Regions from separate parts of the Kitasatospora sp. NPDC127067 genome, predicted to be linked through region 3. Evidence: riboswitches for the same ligand, from Rfam matches in the RefSeq annotation. Region 3 holds a riboswitch; each other region holds the start of a gene.
What was found. A riboswitch is a leader RNA that binds a small molecule or an ion and turns the genes downstream of it on or off. The one in region 3 is predicted to bind cyclic di-AMP.
Positions count from the first base shown of each region.

Region 1: linked by a shared signal. The riboswitch ahead of ACFWJ4_RS05805 (transglycosylase family protein) and the one ahead of ACFWJ4_RS05285 (transglycosylase family protein) in region 3 are both predicted to bind cyclic di-AMP.
Region 2: linked by a shared signal. The riboswitch ahead of ACFWJ4_RS25605 (M23 family metallopeptidase) and the one ahead of ACFWJ4_RS05285 (transglycosylase family protein) in region 3 are both predicted to bind cyclic di-AMP.

Region 1 covers NZ_JBHXEM010000008.1:116,726-122,722, forward strand. Annotated here, with positions in the region: gene ACFWJ4_RS05790 (glycoside hydrolase family 13 protein) at 1-582, shown strand, start outside; gene ACFWJ4_RS05795 (LacI family DNA-binding transcriptional regulator) at 608-1,627, shown strand; gene ACFWJ4_RS05800 (hypothetical protein) at 1,726-1,926, opposite strand; gene ACFWJ4_RS05805 (transglycosylase family protein) at 2,184-3,569, opposite strand; cyclic di-AMP (ydaO/yuaA leader) riboswitch at 3,556-3,726, opposite strand; gene ACFWJ4_RS05810 (hypothetical protein) at 4,180-5,139, opposite strand; gene ACFWJ4_RS05815 (DUF397 domain-containing protein) at 5,700-5,963, shown strand.
Region 2 covers NZ_JBHXEM010000070.1:21,766-27,762, reverse strand. Annotated here, with positions in the region: gene ACFWJ4_RS25615 (GNAT family N-acetyltransferase) at 1-3, opposite strand, end outside; gene ACFWJ4_RS25610 (hypothetical protein) at 46-921, shown strand; gene ACFWJ4_RS25605 (M23 family metallopeptidase) at 1,063-1,911, opposite strand; cyclic di-AMP (ydaO/yuaA leader) riboswitch at 1,924-2,082, opposite strand; gene ACFWJ4_RS25600 (YiaA/YiaB family inner membrane protein) at 2,292-2,582, shown strand; gene ACFWJ4_RS25595 (alpha/beta fold hydrolase) at 2,713-3,540, shown strand; gene ACFWJ4_RS25590 (TetR/AcrR family transcriptional regulator) at 3,621-4,187, shown strand; gene ACFWJ4_RS25585 (SpoIIE family protein phosphatase) at 4,385-5,997, shown strand, end outside.
Region 3 covers NZ_JBHXEM010000007.1:125,338-131,334, reverse strand. Annotated here, with positions in the region: partial or broken gene ACFWJ4_RS05300 (DUF501 domain-containing protein) at 1-445, opposite strand, end outside; gene ACFWJ4_RS05295 (septum formation initiator family protein) at 417-938, opposite strand; gene eno (phosphopyruvate hydratase) at 1,108-2,394, opposite strand; gene ACFWJ4_RS05285 (transglycosylase family protein) at 2,708-3,613, opposite strand; cyclic di-AMP (ydaO/yuaA leader) riboswitch at 3,619-3,787, opposite strand; gene ACFWJ4_RS05280 (cytochrome P450) at 4,009-5,397, opposite strand; gene ACFWJ4_RS05275 (SDR family NAD(P)-dependent oxidoreductase) at 5,664-5,997, shown strand, end outside.

The sequences.
Region 1 (5,997 bases), on a different contig from region 3:
GACCGCGAGCTCGGCCTGCGCCGCGCCCGCGCCGCCACCCTGCTGATGCTCGCGCTGCCCGGCTCGGCCTACGTCTATCAGGGCGAGGAACTCGGCCTGCCGGACGTCACCGACCTGCCCGACGAGGTCCGCCAGGACCCGTCCTTCTTCCGTCAGGCCGGCCAGGACGGCTACCGCGACGGCTGCCGCGTCCCGATCCCGTGGTCCGGCACCGAGGCCCCGTACGGCTTCGGGCCGGTGGCCGGCGGGCCGTCCTGGCTGCCCCAGCCGGCCGAGTGGGCCGGGCTGAGCGTCGAGGCGCAGACCGGCGACCCGACCTCCACCCTGGAGCTCTACCGCAGCGCGCTGGCCGTCCGCCGGGCGCAGCCCGACCTCGGCGCCGGCACCGGGGTCGAGTGGCTGGAGAGCCCCGAGGGCACCCTGGCGTTCCGTCGCGGCGCCTTCGTCTGCACCGTGAACACCACCGGCGAACCGGTGCGGATCTCCGCCCCGGGCACGCTGCTGCTGGGCTCGGCCGACCTCGTGGTGAACGGCGGCGAGACGGTGCTCGCTCCGGACAGCACCGGCTGGTGGGCGGTCTGACGTGGTTGGAATAGGCTCTGGGACCGTGACTACGGCGCGACTCTCAGACATCGCGGCGCAGGCGGGGGTCAGCGAAGCCACCGTCTCCCGCGTGCTCAACGGCAAGGCGAACGTTTCCGCCGCCACCCGGCAGACCGTGCTGGCGGCGCTCGACGTGCTCGGGTACGAGCGGCCGACCCGTCTTCGCCAGCGCAGCGCCGGGCTGATCGGTCTGATCACGCCCGAGCTGAGCAACCCGATCTTCCCCGCGCTGGCCCAGGTGATCGAGCAGGTGCTCAGCCGGCACGGCTACACGCCGGTGCTGTGCACCCAGACTCCGGGCGGGTCCACCGAGGACGAACTGGTGGAGATGCTGGTGGACCGGGGCGTGGCGGGCATCGTCTTCGTCTCCGGGCTGCACGCCGACACCACCGCCGACCACGACCGCTACGCCCGGCTGGCCGGGCGCGGGGTGCCGTTCGTGCTGATCAACGGCTACAGCGAGAAGATCGACGCGCCGTTCATCTCGCCGGACGACCGGGCCGCGATGTGGATGGCCGTCCAGCACCTGGCCGAACTCGGGCACGAGCGGATCGGGCTGGCCGTCGGTCAGCGCCGGTACGTGCCGGTGCTGCGCAAGATCGAGGGCTTCACGGCCGCGCTGCGCGAGGTGCTCGGACTCTCCCGGGAGCAGGCCGACGACCTCGTCCACCACACGCTGTTCAGCGTGGAGGGCGGGCACGCGGCGGCCGGCGCGCTGCTCGACAAGGGCTGCACGGCGATCGTCTGCGGGAGCGACATGATGGCGCTCGGGGCGATCCGGGCGGTGCGGCAGCGCGGGCTGTCGGTGCCGCAGGACGTGTCGGTGGTCGGCTTCGACGACTCGCCGCTGATCGCGTTCACCGAGCCGCCGTTGACCACGATCCGCCAGCCGGTCGAGGCGATGGCCACGGCGGCGGTGGACGCGCTGCTGGAGGAGGTCGGCGGAAACGCGGCCCAGCGCGGCGAGTTCATGTTCCAGCCGGAGCTGGTGATGCGCGGGTCCACCGGGGCCTGCGCGCGCTGAACCCCGGCCGCCACGGCCGACGGAAGGGCCCCGGAGGGCGGTTGCTCTCCGGGGCCCTTCGGCGTGCGTGCGGTCGGCCGCCCCGGGCCGTCGGGCGGTCAGCCCTCCTGGGCGGTGGGGCGGTCGACGGTCGGTCGGTGCCCGGCGGCCGCCTCGCCGGTACGGGTCTCGGTACGGCGACCGCGGGCCAGGTAGTCGCGCAGGACCAGTTCGACGGCGTCCTGCGGGTTCTTGGTGCCGGAGAGCAACATCGCGTCGATCGCGAGGTTCGCGTCGAGGGTGACGGTGACCTGGGCCATGTGACTCCTCCTCGGGTGCAGAGCAGCAGCATGCCCGTTGGGGCGGGGATCCACCACGGGGATTCGCCATGGGGATTTCACCGCGGGGATTTCACCGCGGGGATTTGCCACGAGGTACGGCCGGAGGCATGCCGGAACCCCCGGGGAGGAGCGACCAGACTCTCCCCGGGGGCGTGGGCGGTCAACGTTCGGACGACAGCTGACAGATGATGAAATCTGTCAGCTGTTATCCGTCGGCTGTCGGCTGTTCGCCGTTCTCAGACCCGGCCGGCGAAGTCCGGGGCCCAGTTGGCGATGCTCTGCTCGCGGACGCCCGAGCTCGGGTTGGCGGCCTCGACGTACTTGCCGTTGCCGACGTAGATCGCGACGTGGTAGACGCCGGAGTCCTTGCCGTTGTTGGACCAGAACAGCAGGTCGCCCGGCTGGAGGCTGTCCAGCGAGACGTGGGTGCTGGCGGCGGCCTGGTCGGCGGCGACGCGCGGGACGGAGACGCCCGCGGCGCGCAGCGCGGCCTGGGTCAGGCCGGAGCAGTCCCAGCCACCGTTGCCGGTGCCGCCGTAGACGTACGCCTGACCGACCTTCGACTCGGCGAAGGAGACCGCGGCGGCCATGCTGCCGGTGGCGGCCGGAGCCTGGGTCTGGGCCGGAGCCTGGGTCTGCGGAGCGGGCTTGGCGGCCGGCTTGGTGGACGGCTTGGCGGCCGGAGTCTGGGCCTGCGCGGTCGGCTGGGCGTTCACGGCACCGCCGTTCGCGGACTGGCCGGACTTCTGCGAGCGGTCGAACCAGGTGAAGTCCGAGCCGGACTTGCCGGTGGCGGCCTGGCCGGCCTGGGCCTGGCCGTTGCCGCCGAAGGACAGCTGCTGGCCCGGGTAGATGCTGTCCGGACCCTCGGTCAGGGTGCCGCGGTTGAGCTCGTACAGCCGCTGCCAGCCGCCCTGCACCTTGTGCTGGTCGGCGATCGCGGACAGCCAGTCGCCCTCGACCACGGTGTAGTCGCCGTTCTGGGCCTGCTGCTGGCGCTTCTGGACCCAGTCGCTCCGGTTTCCGGAGGCGGCGGAGTCGGTGCTGGCCTGCGTGCCGTCCTGGGCGGGCGCGGAGGGCGCGGCGGGCTTGGCGGCCGGGGCCTGGGTCTGCGGAGCGGGCTTGGCGGCCGGGGCGGCCGGCTTGGCGCTCTGCGTGGGCTGCGCGGGCTTGGCGGCGGTCGAGCCCGCGGTGGAGCCCGCCGAGGTGTCGACGGCGGCCGCGGCGCCGCCCTTGGTGAGGCCGGCCTGGACCGAGCACACCGGCCAGGCGCCGGGGCCCTGCGAGGCGAGGACCTTCTCGGCGACGGCGATCTGCTGGTCCTTGGTGGCCAGGTCGGCGCGCGCCGCGAAGGCGGTGCCGCCGAAGGCGGACCAGGTGCTGGAGGTGAACTGGAGGCCGCCGTAGAAGCCGTTGCCCGTGTTGATGCTCCAGTTGCCGCCGCTCTCGCACTGGGCGACCTTGTCCCAGGTGGCGACGGTGGCGGCGGAGGCGGTGCCGGAGGCGATGCAGGGGACGGTGAGGCCGACGCCCGCGACGCCAAGGGCGGCGATCACGCGACGGGTGCGGCTGGACAGACGAGTGCCGTTGGTGGGCAGCATGAAGACGCGGTCCTCTCCCACGCCTGCGAGGTGAGCTGTCGGATTCGGGCTGGAGTTGCCCGGCCGCGCTGTGGGCGCGGCTTCACCCCTAGCCCTGGACCGTTCCGGAGATCGGTCCGGGGCGACTTACCTGTGGGTCCCCCGCTCCTGCCGTGGTGCGATTTCGCGCTGCCAGGACATCCGACGGCAGGACTCGGCGTCGCGGATGAACCGGGTTCGTGTGGTCACGAACGGGGAGCACGTTAATCAGACTTAAGTTCAAACTGCAAACGGCTGTGATGCGCATCACGGTTTAGTGGGAACTGCCAAAATTGCCGCTCTCCATGATCGTAAATGATCGTTTTCAAGCAACCCTGTTGCGGAAGCCCACAACTGGCAGCACTTCAGAAGTGGTGTGACGGCGCGTCGAATCGCGGGCCGGAGTGCCCCGGCGGATGCCGCGACGGCTGTGATGCGAGCGCCCGCGACCGCGTTTCCTATTTCCTTTCAAAAAGGCCAGAACGGACATTCCACTTCATCGCCGTCCGACTTCCGTGCGGGACGGCCATGGGCGGGCGGAGCAAAACCGAAGGGCCCGGAACGCATGCCGTTCCGGGCCCTTCGGTGCGCGCGAACCGGCGCGCGACGTCGACTACCGCCCTGCGGGCCCCTGGGAGGCCGCGTGGGCGCCGCGGACGCCCTCCGGGGCCCCCTCGGCCTCGGAGGCGGCCGCCGCCTCCGCCTCGGCCCGTGCCAGGTCCTCCGGGGACGGCGCGGGCAGCGCCGCCAGGTAGGTGGAGGCGATCAGCTGGCCGACCGACGGGTACGAGCCCAGCGGCGCGGCCGACGGGCAGCCGGTCTCCTCGGCGGCGGTGGCGAGCAGCTCGGAGTCCGCCTCCGGGCCGATCACCAGCGGGGCCAGCGCCGGGCGCTGCGAGCCGGTGTCCCTGAGGTGGTTGACGGCCGCGGCCACCGAGCCGGGCACGTCGAGCGCGGCGGCGACGACCGGCACGGCCAGTCGGGCGGCCAGCAGCACGCCGGTGATGCCGGCCGCCGCGGCCGCGTCCTCGCCGCCGACGGTGGTCAGCACCACGCCGTCCGCGGCGGTCGCGATGGCGAACAGCCGGGCGCGGTCGGCCCGGGCCAGCCCGGCCTCGGACAGCCGGACGTGCACGGCCTCGGCCAGCAGCGGGTGCGGGCCCAGCGGGTCGGTGATGGGCGCGCCGTACTCGGCGGCGAGCGCGTGAAGCTCGGTCAGGAAGGTGTGCGGGCCGGGCACCAGCGGCACCAGGACGGGCGTCGGCAGCCCGGCCTCGGCCGCCATGGCCAGCAGCTCGGCCACGGTGCGGTCCTCGCCGCCCGTGCCCTCGCCGCCGTTGCCGGGCAGGTAGCCGACCGCGGTCCGGACGCCGTTCTGCTCGGTGCGGACGATCGAGAGCAACTCCTCGACGACCGAGCGGGACTCGGGCCCGGCGGTCGCGGGCACGGCGAGCACCAGGGCCGGGGCGCCGGCCGGGATCTCGGGGCGCTCGGGACGACGGTGGCGCCCCCGCGCACGGGAGCCTGGAGTACGGACGGGCAGTGGCGCGCCCGGGATGGCTGCGGTGCTCATGCCGGAGATCGTAGGACATCTGCCCGTCCGGCTTGCAGTCGGCTGCCGCGTGGGTTTCACGCGGTCGCGGTCCGGAGCCCGGTGCGTTTCCGGCGCCGGTCCGGGCACTTTGCCTACAATCCGGACATTCCGCTCCCAATCCCCGCGCGACCGCCGGTGGTTGCCTCGACGCGACCCGAGGGGGCCGACGTTGCACCTGGGGCGCGTGAGATGTCTCACAGCATGAGGATGGTTTGACGGAGGGTCACGGGGGTGCGACTCCCGGCATTCGAAGATCAACATTCAGCGGGGAGGCGCTCACGGCCGGTTATCGCGCGCCCGACGATTCATCGGCTATGTCCGTTTACGTACCGTCAGGAGAAGGGTCCGTGAAGAGTTCGCGGCTGCGGACAAAAGGCCACGTGCACCTGCAACGTCCCGTGCTGATGCACGTGCACTGCAGCTATCATCGCGTCAAGTGAGGCGTTGTGCCGGACCGGTACGGGGCCGGTCCGTTCGTTTCGACGGTGCCGGGGGCGCCGCGCTGGACGACAACTCCGGAAGCTCTTCGGGAGATTTCTATGCACGACTCGCAGGACACGCACGGCTCGTACGACACCTACAACGGGATGGCCGCCGCCGATCTCCAGGGGGTGGTCTGGCAGAAGAGCCGGCACAGCAACTCCCAGGGCAACTGCGTCGAGTTCGCGGCCCTGCCCGGCGGCGATGTGGCGATGCGCAACTCGCGGTTCCCGGACGGCCCGGCCCTCATCTACACCCGGGCCGAGATCGCCGCCCTGCTGCTGGGGGCCAAGGACGGGGAGTTCGACCACCTGGCGGTCTGACCGACCGCCGTGCTCCATCATCGGGGGGCCGTCG
Region 2 (5,997 bases), on a different contig from region 3:
CATGGCTGCCGACCCTATCCCCGCCCGGCGGCTACCGTTCGGACTATGAACGACGAAGACCTGCGGCTCGCCCCCCGCACCAAGGCCGCCGACCTGCTCGCCTGGGCGGCCGGGCAGGACCGCGCGCCGGTGGCCGAGGCGCCGCTGCGCGCGGTGCTGGCGCTGCTGGAGCTGGGCGACGGCAGGATGCACGACGGCTGGCCGGAACTGACCTCCGACGCGGTGGAGCACCTGCTGTACGAGCGGCTCCACCTGTACGTCCAACCCGCACCCGAGGAGGACCCGCTCGCCTACGGCGACGCCGTCCGGCTGCTGATCGACCACCAGCGGGCGGCCCGGCGGCTGAACGCCAAGCGCCAGGAGCGGCTGCACGAGGAGGCCGAGTGGCAGGGCGAGGTCGCGGCCGGGCTGCTGCGCCGCGCCGACCTGGTGACCTGGCCCCGGCTGTACGCGGTGCTGCTGCACGCGTACGGGGTGGACGTCACGGACGGGGCGGCGGTGCGGGACTGGCTGGCCGGCTTCGCGGAGCTCGCGGAGGAGGACCGGCTGGCCGCGTACGAGGCGCTGGTGCCGGCCGGCTGGCTGGACGAGCCGGACGAGCAGGGCTGGGGCCCGGGCCGGGTGCTGTCGGTCGGCATGGCCACGGACGGCGCCCGGCGGCTGCTGGAGCAGGGCCTGATGCGGCGCAGCTACCGCAACCTGGCCGAGCTGACCGCGCAGGGGCGGCCGATGCCGGACGAACTGGCCGGCGACTTCGGGCAGTTCGAGGAGGCGGCGGTCGACGCGGCGCTCGACCTGTTCGGCGGGTGGACGGTGCCGGGGCTGCCCCGGCTGCTGGTGACGGAGTTCCCGGAGCTGGCGCCGGAGCCGGGCCAGGAGGAGATCGAGGCGTACCTGGCGCAGCTGCCCGCCGAGGAGTGAGACCTCGCACGAAGGCCCCGGCCCGGAGCGGCTGCTCCGGGCCGGGGCCTTCTCGCGTGCACGTCGGGTTTCTCGCGCGGGTGCGCGGGCCTCTCGCGGGTGCGCGGGCCTCTCGCGGGTGCGTCGGGTTTCTGGCGCGGGTCAGGGGTTGAGGCCGCGCTGCTGGAGCCAGGGCTCCGGGTCGACCGGGGCGCCGCCGCCGGGGCGGACCTCCATGTGCAGGTGCGGCCCGGTGACGTTGCCGGTCGCGCCGACCTTGCCGATCTGCTGGCCGGGGGCGACCTTGCCGGAGCCCTTGGTGATCGAGGAGAGGTGGCAGTACCAGATCTCGGTGCCGTCGGGCAGGGTCTCGACGATCCGGTAGCCGTACGAGCCGGCCCAGCCGGCCGAGGTGATGGTGCCCTGGCCGAGCGCGTAGACCGGGGTGCCGGTGTCGGCGGCGAAGTCCAGGCCGGTGTGCAGGTTGGCCCAGTAGCGGGCGCTCTGGCCGTAGTGGGCGGAGAGCCGGTAGTCCTTCACCGGGAGGGTGAGGGCGGCGGCCTTGACCCGCTCGGCCTCCTCGGCGGCGCGCTTGGCCTCGGCCTCCTTGGCGACGGCCTTGGCCTCCGCCTCCTGCGCGGCCTGGAGCCGGGCGGTCTCCTCGGCGGCGGTGCGCTGGCTGTCGGCCTGGTGCTGGATGCGGGCGGCGAGCGCGAGGCCGGGGTCGGCGGAGAGGGCGACCAGGGTCTCGTCCGGGGCCTCGACGGCGGGGGCGGCGGCCGGGGTCGCCGAGGCGAAGCCGGTGGCGCCCAGGGTGGCGGCGACGGCGGTGACGCCGAGCAGTGGGGAGGCTCCGCGGGTCTGACGCGGCATCCGGTGGCGGTTGGTCTCGACCTCCGAGGGGAAGTCCTCCGGGCCGAAGGCCTCGGGGCCGTCCGTGCCGGGGTGGTCGAGGAGCTGGGTACCGGCTGCGAAGCCGGCCGGGTGTGCCGGGGTGTGCGTCGACGCCACGGAGGCGCGCTCCTTTCCTTCCTTCGCGCCTACCGGGTTAGCTGACGGGTTCGGAGCAGGAAGGTCTCCTACGGCTGGGCCGGGGCCCCGCCGATTCACCCCAAGGAACGTGGTTCCCCGGCTCCCTGACCTGCCCGGAGGCGGGTCGGCGGGATTAGGCGACGGCGCACGGTGCCGTCTGGGTACGGCGTTGACAACCGCGCTGCGTTATCAAACGTTAATCCTAGGAGGCTCTGATTCCAAGCCATCCGTTCGGAGCAGCCTAGGGCAAAGTGATCGGACGTCAACGAACGACACCGGCGAACACCCCCCTGGCACACGGTCCGATCTGAGTACTCCTACTCATGTGCGCCCCGGCCGGGCGGCCACATCCTGGCGCCATGAGCACATCGATGCAGACCCGCACCACGGCCGCGTACCACATCCAGGCCGTCCTCTCCTTCGCCCTGTCGGGCGTCGCCCTCGCCGTCGGGATCGCCTACCTGCCGGTCGGCGGATGGACCAGGGCCTTCCTCGGGATCGGCCTCCTCTACACCGTCACCTCGGCGTTCACGCTGGCGAAGGTGATCCGGGACCGGCAGGAGTCCAACGAGATGGTCACCCGGGTGGACCAGGCCAGGCTGGAGAAGCTGCTCAGCGAGCACGACCCGTTCAAGGTGGAGGGAGTCTGATCGCCCCTTCCACTCCTTCCGCTCCAGCCCTCGCCCGGCCGTCCGCTTGACGGCTAAGGCTATTAGCCTTAGCTTTATGGCTATCGGCCCGCACGCCGATGTCCCGCACCGGCGGCCCGAGGAGGACCCCATGAACGGCACCACCACCCCGAGCACCCAGTACCTGACCGTTCCCGGCGGCCGGATCGCCTTCGACGACACCCGGCAGGGCGACGGCACCCCCGTCGTCCTGCTCCCGGGCATGCTCGACAGCCGGGCCGCCTACCGGCACCTGCGCCCGCTGCTCGTCGCCGCCGGCCACCGCGTCGTCACCGTGGACCTGCGGGGCTTCGGCGAGTCCTCCGTCGAGTGGGACGACTACGGCCCGGCCGCCATCGCCGGCGACGTCCTCGCCCTGCTCGACCACCTCGGCATCGAGCGCGCCGTCCTCGCCGGGAACTCCTACACCGGGGCGACCGTCGTCAGGGCCGCCGGCGACGCGCCCGAGCGGGTCGCCGGGATCGTCCTGCTCAACGCCTTCGTCGAGAACCCGCCGCCGGGCGCCCTGATGCGCGGCGTCATGGGCCTGATGGGCGCCGCCCTCGTCCACTGGCCGGCCTCCTGGGGCTTCTACCTGCGCCGGATGGCCTTCCCGGGCGCCAAGCCCGCCGACTTCGACGCGTACGTGGACGGACTGGTCGCCGCGCTGCGCACCCCGGGGCGGAAGACCGCCACCCGCGGGTACGTCCACGGCGACTCGGCACCGGTCGGCTGGACGGCCGCGGTGCGGTGCCCGGCCCTGGTGGTCATGGGCAGCAAGGACCCCGACTTCCCGAAGCCGCAGCTCGTCGCCGACCGGCAGGCCGCCGCGCTCGGCGCGCGCAAGGTGATGATCGAGGGGTCCGGGCACTACCCGATGGCCGACAACCCCACGGCCACCGCCGACGCCCTGCTGCCGTTCCTCGCCGAGCTCGGCTGAGCCCCGCCCGTCCCCACCGCCCGCCCCTGCCTGGCCCCGCCCGATCCACCCGACGTCATCCGTACGGAGAGCCCGAACCCATGCCCCGCGTAGGACTGACCCCCGACCAGGTCGTCGACCACGCCCTCGCCCTCATCGACGAGCAGGGCGCCGAGGCCCTCACGCTGGCCTCCGTCGCCGCCCGGGCCGGGGTCGCCACCCCCTCGCTGTACAAGCACGTCAGCGGCGGCCTCGCCGCGCTGCGGCTGCTGATCGCCGTACGGGTCACCGGGGACCTGGCCGACCGGCTGGCCGAGGCGGCCGTCGGGCGCAGCGGGGACGACGCCGTCGCCGCCGTGCTGCGCGCCTACCACGCGTACGCCACCGCGCACCCGCACCGCTACAACGCCCTCCCCCAGGCCCCGCAGCCCGACGACGACCTGGCCCGCGCGGGCGCCCGACTCGTCGGCGTGATCATCGCCGTCCTGCGGGAGTACGGCCTCGAAGGCTCCGAGGCGATCCACGCCGCCCGCACCGTCCGCTCCCTCGCCCACGGCTTCGCCTCCCTCACCACCGCCGGCGGCTTCCGGCTGGCCGAGGACCTCGCCACCACCCACGACCGCCTCATCGCCACCCTCACCACCGGCCTCCGCGCCTGGCCCGCGTAGGGGGCCGGCCCGCACGGACCCGGAGGGCGGCACCGCCCGCGCGCCGGAAGCCGGCCGGGCCGACTTCCCGCGCCGGGCCGCGCCCGGACGACCGCCGGTGCGGACGGCCACCTCGCCGGTGCCGGTGCGACGGCCCGGTCCCCGTTCACCTCTTGAGGAACCATTCACCGCTTGGGGAAATGGGGTATTAAGGGTCAGTGCCCCTGGAGCCCGCCGACAGTCCGACCGCGCGCAGTGCGATGCGCTGCGTGCGCCTGCTGCTCGGCTGCACCAGCGCCGCCGAGCTGCTCGGCACCGTACTGGCCGAGGGCCCGAGCTGGATCACCGGCGAGGGGTCCGCGCTGTACCTGCTGGACTCCGCCGGGATGCTCCGGCTGACCGCCTCGCACGGGCTGCCGGACTGGGCGCACGAGCGCTACGGCGTGGTCGATCCGGCCGGGGAGCTGCCCGCCGCGATGGCCCTGCGGCTGCGGCGCCCGTACCTGCTCAGCCCCGAGCACACCAGCGTCGACTACCCGAACGCGAACGCCGGACTGGGCACCGGGATGGTCGCCGTGATCGCCCTGCCGATGGTCGTGGACGAGCGGCCGATCGGGGTGCTCGCCCTCGCGCTGGCCCACCGGGGCACCGTCCCGCGCCGCGACCTGGACGTCCTGGAGACCGTCGCCGAGGCCTGCGCGCACCGGCTCTCGCACCTGCTGGACCATGCCGACGCCCATCTGCCGCACGGCACCCGCGCACCCTACGGCGTCCGGTTGCCCGAGGGTCCGCGGGCGGCGGACGGCCGCCCGGCCGGGCCGGCCCACCCGCTGCTGTCGCTGGCGGTGCGGGCCGCCGGGCACGGCGCCTTCGAGCGCGACCTGGTCACCGGCGAGAGCTACTGGGACGCCGAGGCGTTCCGGGTGGCCGGGCGGCCGGCCGCCCCGGACGGCGCCGCTCCCGAGCTGGACCGGCTGGTCCACCCGGAGGACCTGCCGGACGTGCAGGCCGCGCTCGCCGAGGCGCTGGCCACCGGCGGCCGCTACCGGATCGGCTACCGGGTGCTGCGGCCCGGCGGCCGGCCCGCCCGGGTCGAGGAGTCCGGCGAGGTGATGCTGGACGTGCACGGGCGGCCGGTGCGGATCGCCGGGCTGCTGGCCGAGGCCGGGTACCGGGAGCAGCCGCCGGCCGAGGAGCGGAACTCCCCGGCCGCCGCCCGGACGGCGCTGCTGCTGACGCTCACCCGGGCGCTGTCCCGGGCGGTGACCGTCCGGGACGTCACCACGGCCGTCACCGACGTCGCCCGTCCGGCGCTCGGCGCCGCCGGCATCGTCCTGGACCTGGTGGACGCGGGCCGGCTGCTGCCCGTCTCGCACACCGTGTACGGGGGCCCGCGCCGCACCGAACTCACCCGTCTGGCGGATCTGTCCGAGGGCGTGATGCAGCGGTCGCTGGCCCGTTCCGCCCCGCTGTTCAGCGAGCCCTCGGCGGCCCGTTCCCGGCGCGATCCGCTCGCCCCGGCCGCCTGGGCGGTGCTGCCGCTGGTCGCCTCCGGGCAGCAGGTGGGCTCCTGCCTGATCACCTTCGCCGCCGAGCGGGTGTTCAGCCGCGAGGACCGCACCCTGTACTCGGCCTTCGCCGGCATCCTGGCGCAGTCCCTGGAGCGGGCCCGGCTGTACGACACCCACCACCACCGGGCCTCCGAGCTGCAGCGGGCGATGCTCCCGCGCACCCTGCCCCGGCTGTCCGGGATCGCCAGCGCCGCCCGCTACCTGCCGAGCACCGAGGGCATGCAGATCGGTGGCGACTGGTACGACCTGCTGCGGCTGCC
Region 3 (5,997 bases):
CGCCCTCGCCGGCCGCCAGCGAGTGGCCGACCAGCACGTGCAGGCACTTCACCCGGTCCGGCATGCCGCCGGCGCTCGGGAAGCCCTCCAGCACCTCGATCGCGTCGCGCCGGGCGATGTAGTCCTCGTGCGCCCTCTGGTAGGCGGCCGCCAGCTCCGGGTCCTCGGCGAGCCGGGCGCTCTGGTCCTTCATCACGCCCTCCGCCTCCAGGGTGCCGATCAGCGAGGCGGCCTTGGGGCAGGTCAGGTAGTAGAGCGTGGGGAACGGCGTGCCGTCCGGCAGCCGGGGGGCCGTCTCCACGACGTCCGGGTTGCCGCAGGGGCAGCGGTGCGCCACGCCGCGCAGGCCGCGCGGCACCCGGCCGAGCTGGGCGGCGATGGCCGCGACGTCGGCGTCGGAGACGGAGGGGTGGTTCTCAGTGGTCATGGGGGGAGGTGTCTCCAACGGGGGACGGTGGGAGGGGAAGGGGGGTGGCGGGGGCCGCCGCCGCGGTGTCGGCGGCGTCCACCGAGTCCCAGATGCCGGCGTACCAGGGCTTGGCGGCCTTCGTCCGGTCGGCGGCGCTTCCGGAGGCCGCGGTGCCGGAGGAGGCCGCACCCGCCGCGGACGAGGAGGGCTGGGCGGAGGCCCGGCCGGCCGGATCCACCGCGATGTACGGGGTCTCCCCCGGCACCGCGTAGTGCAGCCGGGCGCGGGCCTGCGCCTTCACGTACTCCGGGTCCTGCCAGCGGGCCTTCTCCCGGCGCAGCTGCTCGACCTGCTGGCGCGCGTGGTCGGCCTTCGCCCGCTGGGCGGAGATCTCGGCGCGCTGGGAGATGAACTGCCGCGTCGGGTAGGCGAGGATCGCCACCAGCGAACAGAGCACCAGGACGAGGACGGTCGCCCGGCTCGTGAACCGGGGCCGGGCCGCCAAGCCCGGGATCCTCCAGCCAGCCATCTCCCGTATCCCCTCCTGGTCGCGACGGTGCCCCGCCGTCCACCCTACGGGGTGAACGGCGGGGCACCGGTCAGGCGTGCGCTACCGGGAGCGCCCGGCCCTCGTGCTCGCCGTGCGGATCGCTCCGCACAGCGGCCGGACCCGGTCGCTCCACGAGCGGCCGTTCCTGCTACTCCGCGGAGCGGAAGCGCGGGAAGGCGCCGCGGCCGGCGTACTCGGCGGCGTCGTCGAGGATCTCCTCGATGCGCAGCAGCTGGTTGTACTTGGCGACGCGCTCGGAGCGGGCCGGGGCACCGGTCTTGATCTGGCCGCAGTTGGTGGCGACGGCCAGGTCGGCGATGGTGACGTCCTCGGTCTCGCCGGAGCGGTGCGACATCATGCAGCGGTAGCCGTTGCGCTGGGCCAGCTCGACGGCGTCCAGGGTCTCGGTCAGCGAGCCGATCTGGTTCACCTTCACCAGCAGCGCGTTGGCGGTGCCGGTCTCGATGCCGCGGGCCAGGCGGGCCGGGTTGGTGACGAACAGGTCGTCGCCGACCAGCTGGACCTTGTCGCCCAGCTTGTCGGTCATGGCCTTCCAACCGTCCCAGTCGGACTCGTCCAGCGGGTCCTCGATGGAGACCAGCGGGTAGGCGGCGACCAGCTCGGCGTAGTACTCGATGAGCTCGGCGGCGGTGAGGTCCTTGCCCTCGAACTGGTAGGCGCCGTCCTCGTAGAACTCGGAGGAGGCGACGTCCAGGGCCAGCGCGACGTCACGGCCGGGCACGTAGCCGGCCTTCTCGATGGCCTCGACGATGAGGTCCAGCGCCTCGCGGTTGGAGTCCAGGTTCGGGGCGAAGCCGCCCTCGTCGCCCAGACCGGTGGACAGGCCGCGCTCCTTCAGCACGCCCTTGAGCGTGTGGTAGACCTCGACGCCCCAGCGGACGGCCTCGGAGAAGGACTCCGCGCCGATCGGGGCGATCATGAACTCCTGGATGTCGACGTTGGAGTCCGCGTGCGACCCACCGTTGAGGATGTTCATCATCGGGACCGGCAGGACGTGCGCGTTCGGGCCGCCCAGGTAGCGGAACAGCGGCAGGTCGCTGGCCTCGGAGGCGGCGTGCGCGACGGCCAGCGAGACGCCCAGGATGGCGTTGGCGCCGAGCGAGGACTTGTCCGGGGTGGCGTCCAGGTCCAGCATGGCCTGGTCGATCAGGCGCTGCTCGGTGGCGTCGTAGCCGACCAGCTCCGGGCCGATCTGCTCGATGACGGCCAGGACGGCCTTCTCGACGCCCTTGCCGAAGTAGCGGTTCTTGTCACCGTCACGCAGCTCCAGCGCCTCGAAGGCACCGGTGGAAGCACCCGACGGGACAGCGGCACGACCCGTGCTGCCGTCGTCGAGGCCGACCTCGACCTCGACCGTGGGGTTGCCGCGGGAGTCGAGGATCTCACGGGCTACGACGACATCGATGGACGGCACGAGGCATCTCCTTGCGGAAGCAGGGTCCGGTCTGACGGTGGTGCTGTCAGCAGGACGATTGCGGAGTCGTTACGACCAGAGCCTAACCGCCCGGGCTCCCGGGGCCACGTCCGCCTCGGTCCCGTCTCAGCGTGTGGCCCCACTACCCACCGGTAGTTCACCTGCTTGTCCCAGCTTGTCCCACCGGAGCGGGCGAATGCGGACGAAGGGGACCGGTAGGACCGGTCCCCTTCGGACGGCGGGGTGAGGCGGCGTCGGCGCCGGGCGCGGCGGGCGGGCCGGCGTCGAGCTGGCCGGCGTCGAGCGGGCCGGGTCAGCCGAGGTGCAGCACCTGGCCGGGCATGATCAGGTTCGGGTCGCCGCCGACCGTGCCGTGGTTCTGCTCGTACAGCGCGTGCCAGCCGCCGGACACGCCCTGGGCGGCGGCGATGGTCGACAGGGTGTCACCGGCGCGGACGGTGTAGTCGTGGCCGGTGGCCTGCGGGGCCGACTGCGCGGCCTGCGGGGCGTACTGCGGCTGGGCGGCGGCCTGGCCGGCGTACTGCTGGTAGACGCTCTGGTGGCTGGTCCAGTACCAGGCGCCGTTGCTCTGGTACCAGTACACCTTGGCGTCGGCGTCCCAGCCGGCCTTGCCGGAGAAGCCCGGGGTCTGCGGCTGCGCCTGCTGCTGCGGGGCGGCCTGCTGGACCGGCTGCGCGGCGGGCTTCGGGGCCTGCTTCTGGGCGGCGGGCTGCTGCGCGACCGGCTTCTCGGCCGGCTTGGCGGCGGGCTTCGGGGTCTGCTGCTTGGGGGCGGACTGCGGCTTGGCGTCCGAGGAGGTGTCGACCGCGGCCGGGGCGCCGCCCTTGGTCAGACCGGCCTTCTGGGAGCAGACCGGCCAGGCACCCGGGCCCTGCGAGGCCAGCACCTTCTCGGCGACCGAGATCTGCTGGGCCTTGCTGGCCTGGTTGGCCTGCGGCGCGTAGGCGGTGCCGCCGTACGCCTTCCAGGTGCTGGAGGTGAACTGGAGGCCGCCGTAGAAGCCGTTGCCGGTGTTGATGCTCCAGTTGCCACCGGCCTCGCACTGGGCGACCGCGTCCCAGGTGGAGGCGGGGGCGGCGGAGGCGCCGGTGGCGGTGAGGAGCGGCATCGCGAGTCCGACGCCGGCCACACCGGCGACGGCGATGGCCTTCTCGGCCTGGGTGCGACGACGGTGACGGCCAGTTCCAACGAACAGCATGAAGAGGTCCCTCTCCGCACGCCTGCGAGGTGAGCTGTCGGGTTCGGACCGGGAGGTGGCCCGGCCGCCGTATGCGGAAACGATTCCGCTCGGGCGGCTTCACCCCAAGCCGTGGGGAGACGGCAACAAACCTGGTTCCCCCGCCCCTGCCCAGGGTTCTGGTCGGTTTCCCGTGACGCGGCGGGCAGGACTCGGCGTTCCGCGTACGAGGTCCGCAGCTGCGAACTCCAGGGAGAGTAGACAGATCATCAGACCAATCACAAGCTCATATCGTCGATATCACACAATAATTACGGCGCGTGTTCGATCGCCTACCAACGGCGGTGTTATGTCCGGATTGATGGGTGTTCACACCCCCGTCGGCAGGTGGTTCGCGACGTCCCGTCAGTGCGATCTCAGCAGGTCGGAGGCGTGGCGGGAGTGTTCGACGAGGCCTGCGGAGAGGCCTGCGAAGGAGCGTGCGGAGGGGTCTGCGGAGAGGCGTGCGGGGAACGGCTCTCCGGACTGAATTCCACCGGGAGTTCGCGCAGCCCACGCATGATCAGGCCACCGCGCCACCGCAGGTCGTCCGCGCTTTCCGCGAGCCGGAGATCGGGCAGCCGGGAAAGCAGCGTGGTCAGCGCGGCACGACCCTCCAAGCGGGCGAGCGGAGCGCCGATGCAGTAGTGGATGCCGTGCCCGAAGCCCAGGTGGGGGTTGTCCGTCCGGGCCAGGTCCAGGGTGTTCTCGGCCGCGAACCGGGCCGGGTCGCGGTCCGCCGCGGCGAGCACCACCAGCACCGGGTCGCCGACCGGGATGTCCACCCCGCCGATGGTCAGCGGCCGGGTCGCGAACCGCCAGGTCGCCATCTCCACCGGCCCGTCGTAGCGCAGGAGTTCCTCGATCCCGGTCTCCAGCAGCGCGCTCTCCCCGCGGGCCACCGACTCCTGCAGCAACCGGCGCTGCTCCGGATTGCGCAGCAGGGCGTACGTGCCGTTGCCGATCAGGTTCACGGTGGTCTCGAAACCCGCGAACAGGAGGATGAAGGCCATCGCCGCGGCCTCGTTCTCGGTCAGGTGCTCACCGTGGTCACTCGCCCGGATCAGGCCCGAGATCAGGTCGTCCCCGAGGTCCGCGCGCTTGCGGTGGATCAGCTCCAGCAGGTACGCCCGCATCCGCTTCACCGCCCGCCCCACGCCGCCGCGCTGGCCGCCGCCGTGGCCCGGCTTCGTGTGGCGCACCATCATCCCGGCCCAGTCCCGGAAGTCGTCCTGGTCCTCGGCCGGCACGCCCAGCATGTCGCAGATCGCGTAGATGGGGAGCGGGAAGGCGAACTCGTGGATCAGGTCCGCCGAACCGCGCTGCGCGAAGCCGTCGATCAGCCGGTCGGTGAGCTGCTGCACCCGCGGCTCGAACTCGGCCACCCGGCGCGGGGTGAACGCCTTCGACACCAGCCGGCGCAGCCGGGTGTGGTCCGGCGGGTCGATGTTCAGCAGGTGGGTCATCAGGTCCGCCTGCCGCTCCCCCGGGATGCCCACCCGGCCGGTGCGGTGCGCCTGCTCGCTGTGGTGCGCCGGGTTCTTCGACAGCCGGCTGTCCGCGAGCGCCTGCCGGGCGTCCGCGTACCGGGTCACCAGCCAGGCCTCCACCCCGCTCGGCAGCGTGGTGCGGTGCACCGGGGCGTGCTCGCGCAGCCAGGCGTAGGCGGGGTACGGATCGGAGGCGAACTCCCAGGTGAACAGCTGCGGGGCGGTGGCGTCGGACGGCGTGGCGGCGGGCCGGGCGGAGTCGGGCTGAGCTGGCATGGACCGACCGTATCCGGTGCGACGGGCACGCCCCGCTCCGGCGGGCCGCCGATGCTCCGTGGACGGCCCATGGACGGTTCATGGACGGCCCGTTGACTGTCCGCGGACGGTCAATGGACAGCTCTTGGCCGACTCTTGGCCGCGATGCGGGCGTGAGCCTGGTCACCTGCGGGGTAATCCCTGTTGCGGAGGGTCAGGACGTGCCTACGATCCTCCGCAGTACGCGTGGGCGCCGGTGCGGTGTCGTCCACAGGGAGGAGCAGGCCATGCGGGTCAGCGGGTCAGTCGTCGTCATCGCGGTCCTCGACGGCGGTTCGGGCGCGGGACTCGCCCGCCGGTTCGCCGCGGCCGGCGCCTCCGGAATGCTCATCGCCGACCAGTACGCCGGCATCGCCGAGGACCTCGCCGCCGAACTCGACCGGCCGGGCTGCCCCGTCGTCGGCGTCTGCGGCGACATCCGCCGCCCCAGCGACGTCGCCGCCCTCGTCGACACCGCCGAGAAGCACCTCGGACCGATCGACCTGTTCGCCGTGGCCGGCCCGGACGGCGAGCGGATCATCTCGCTGGCCGAACTGCCCGACCACCTCGACCTGGAGCGGC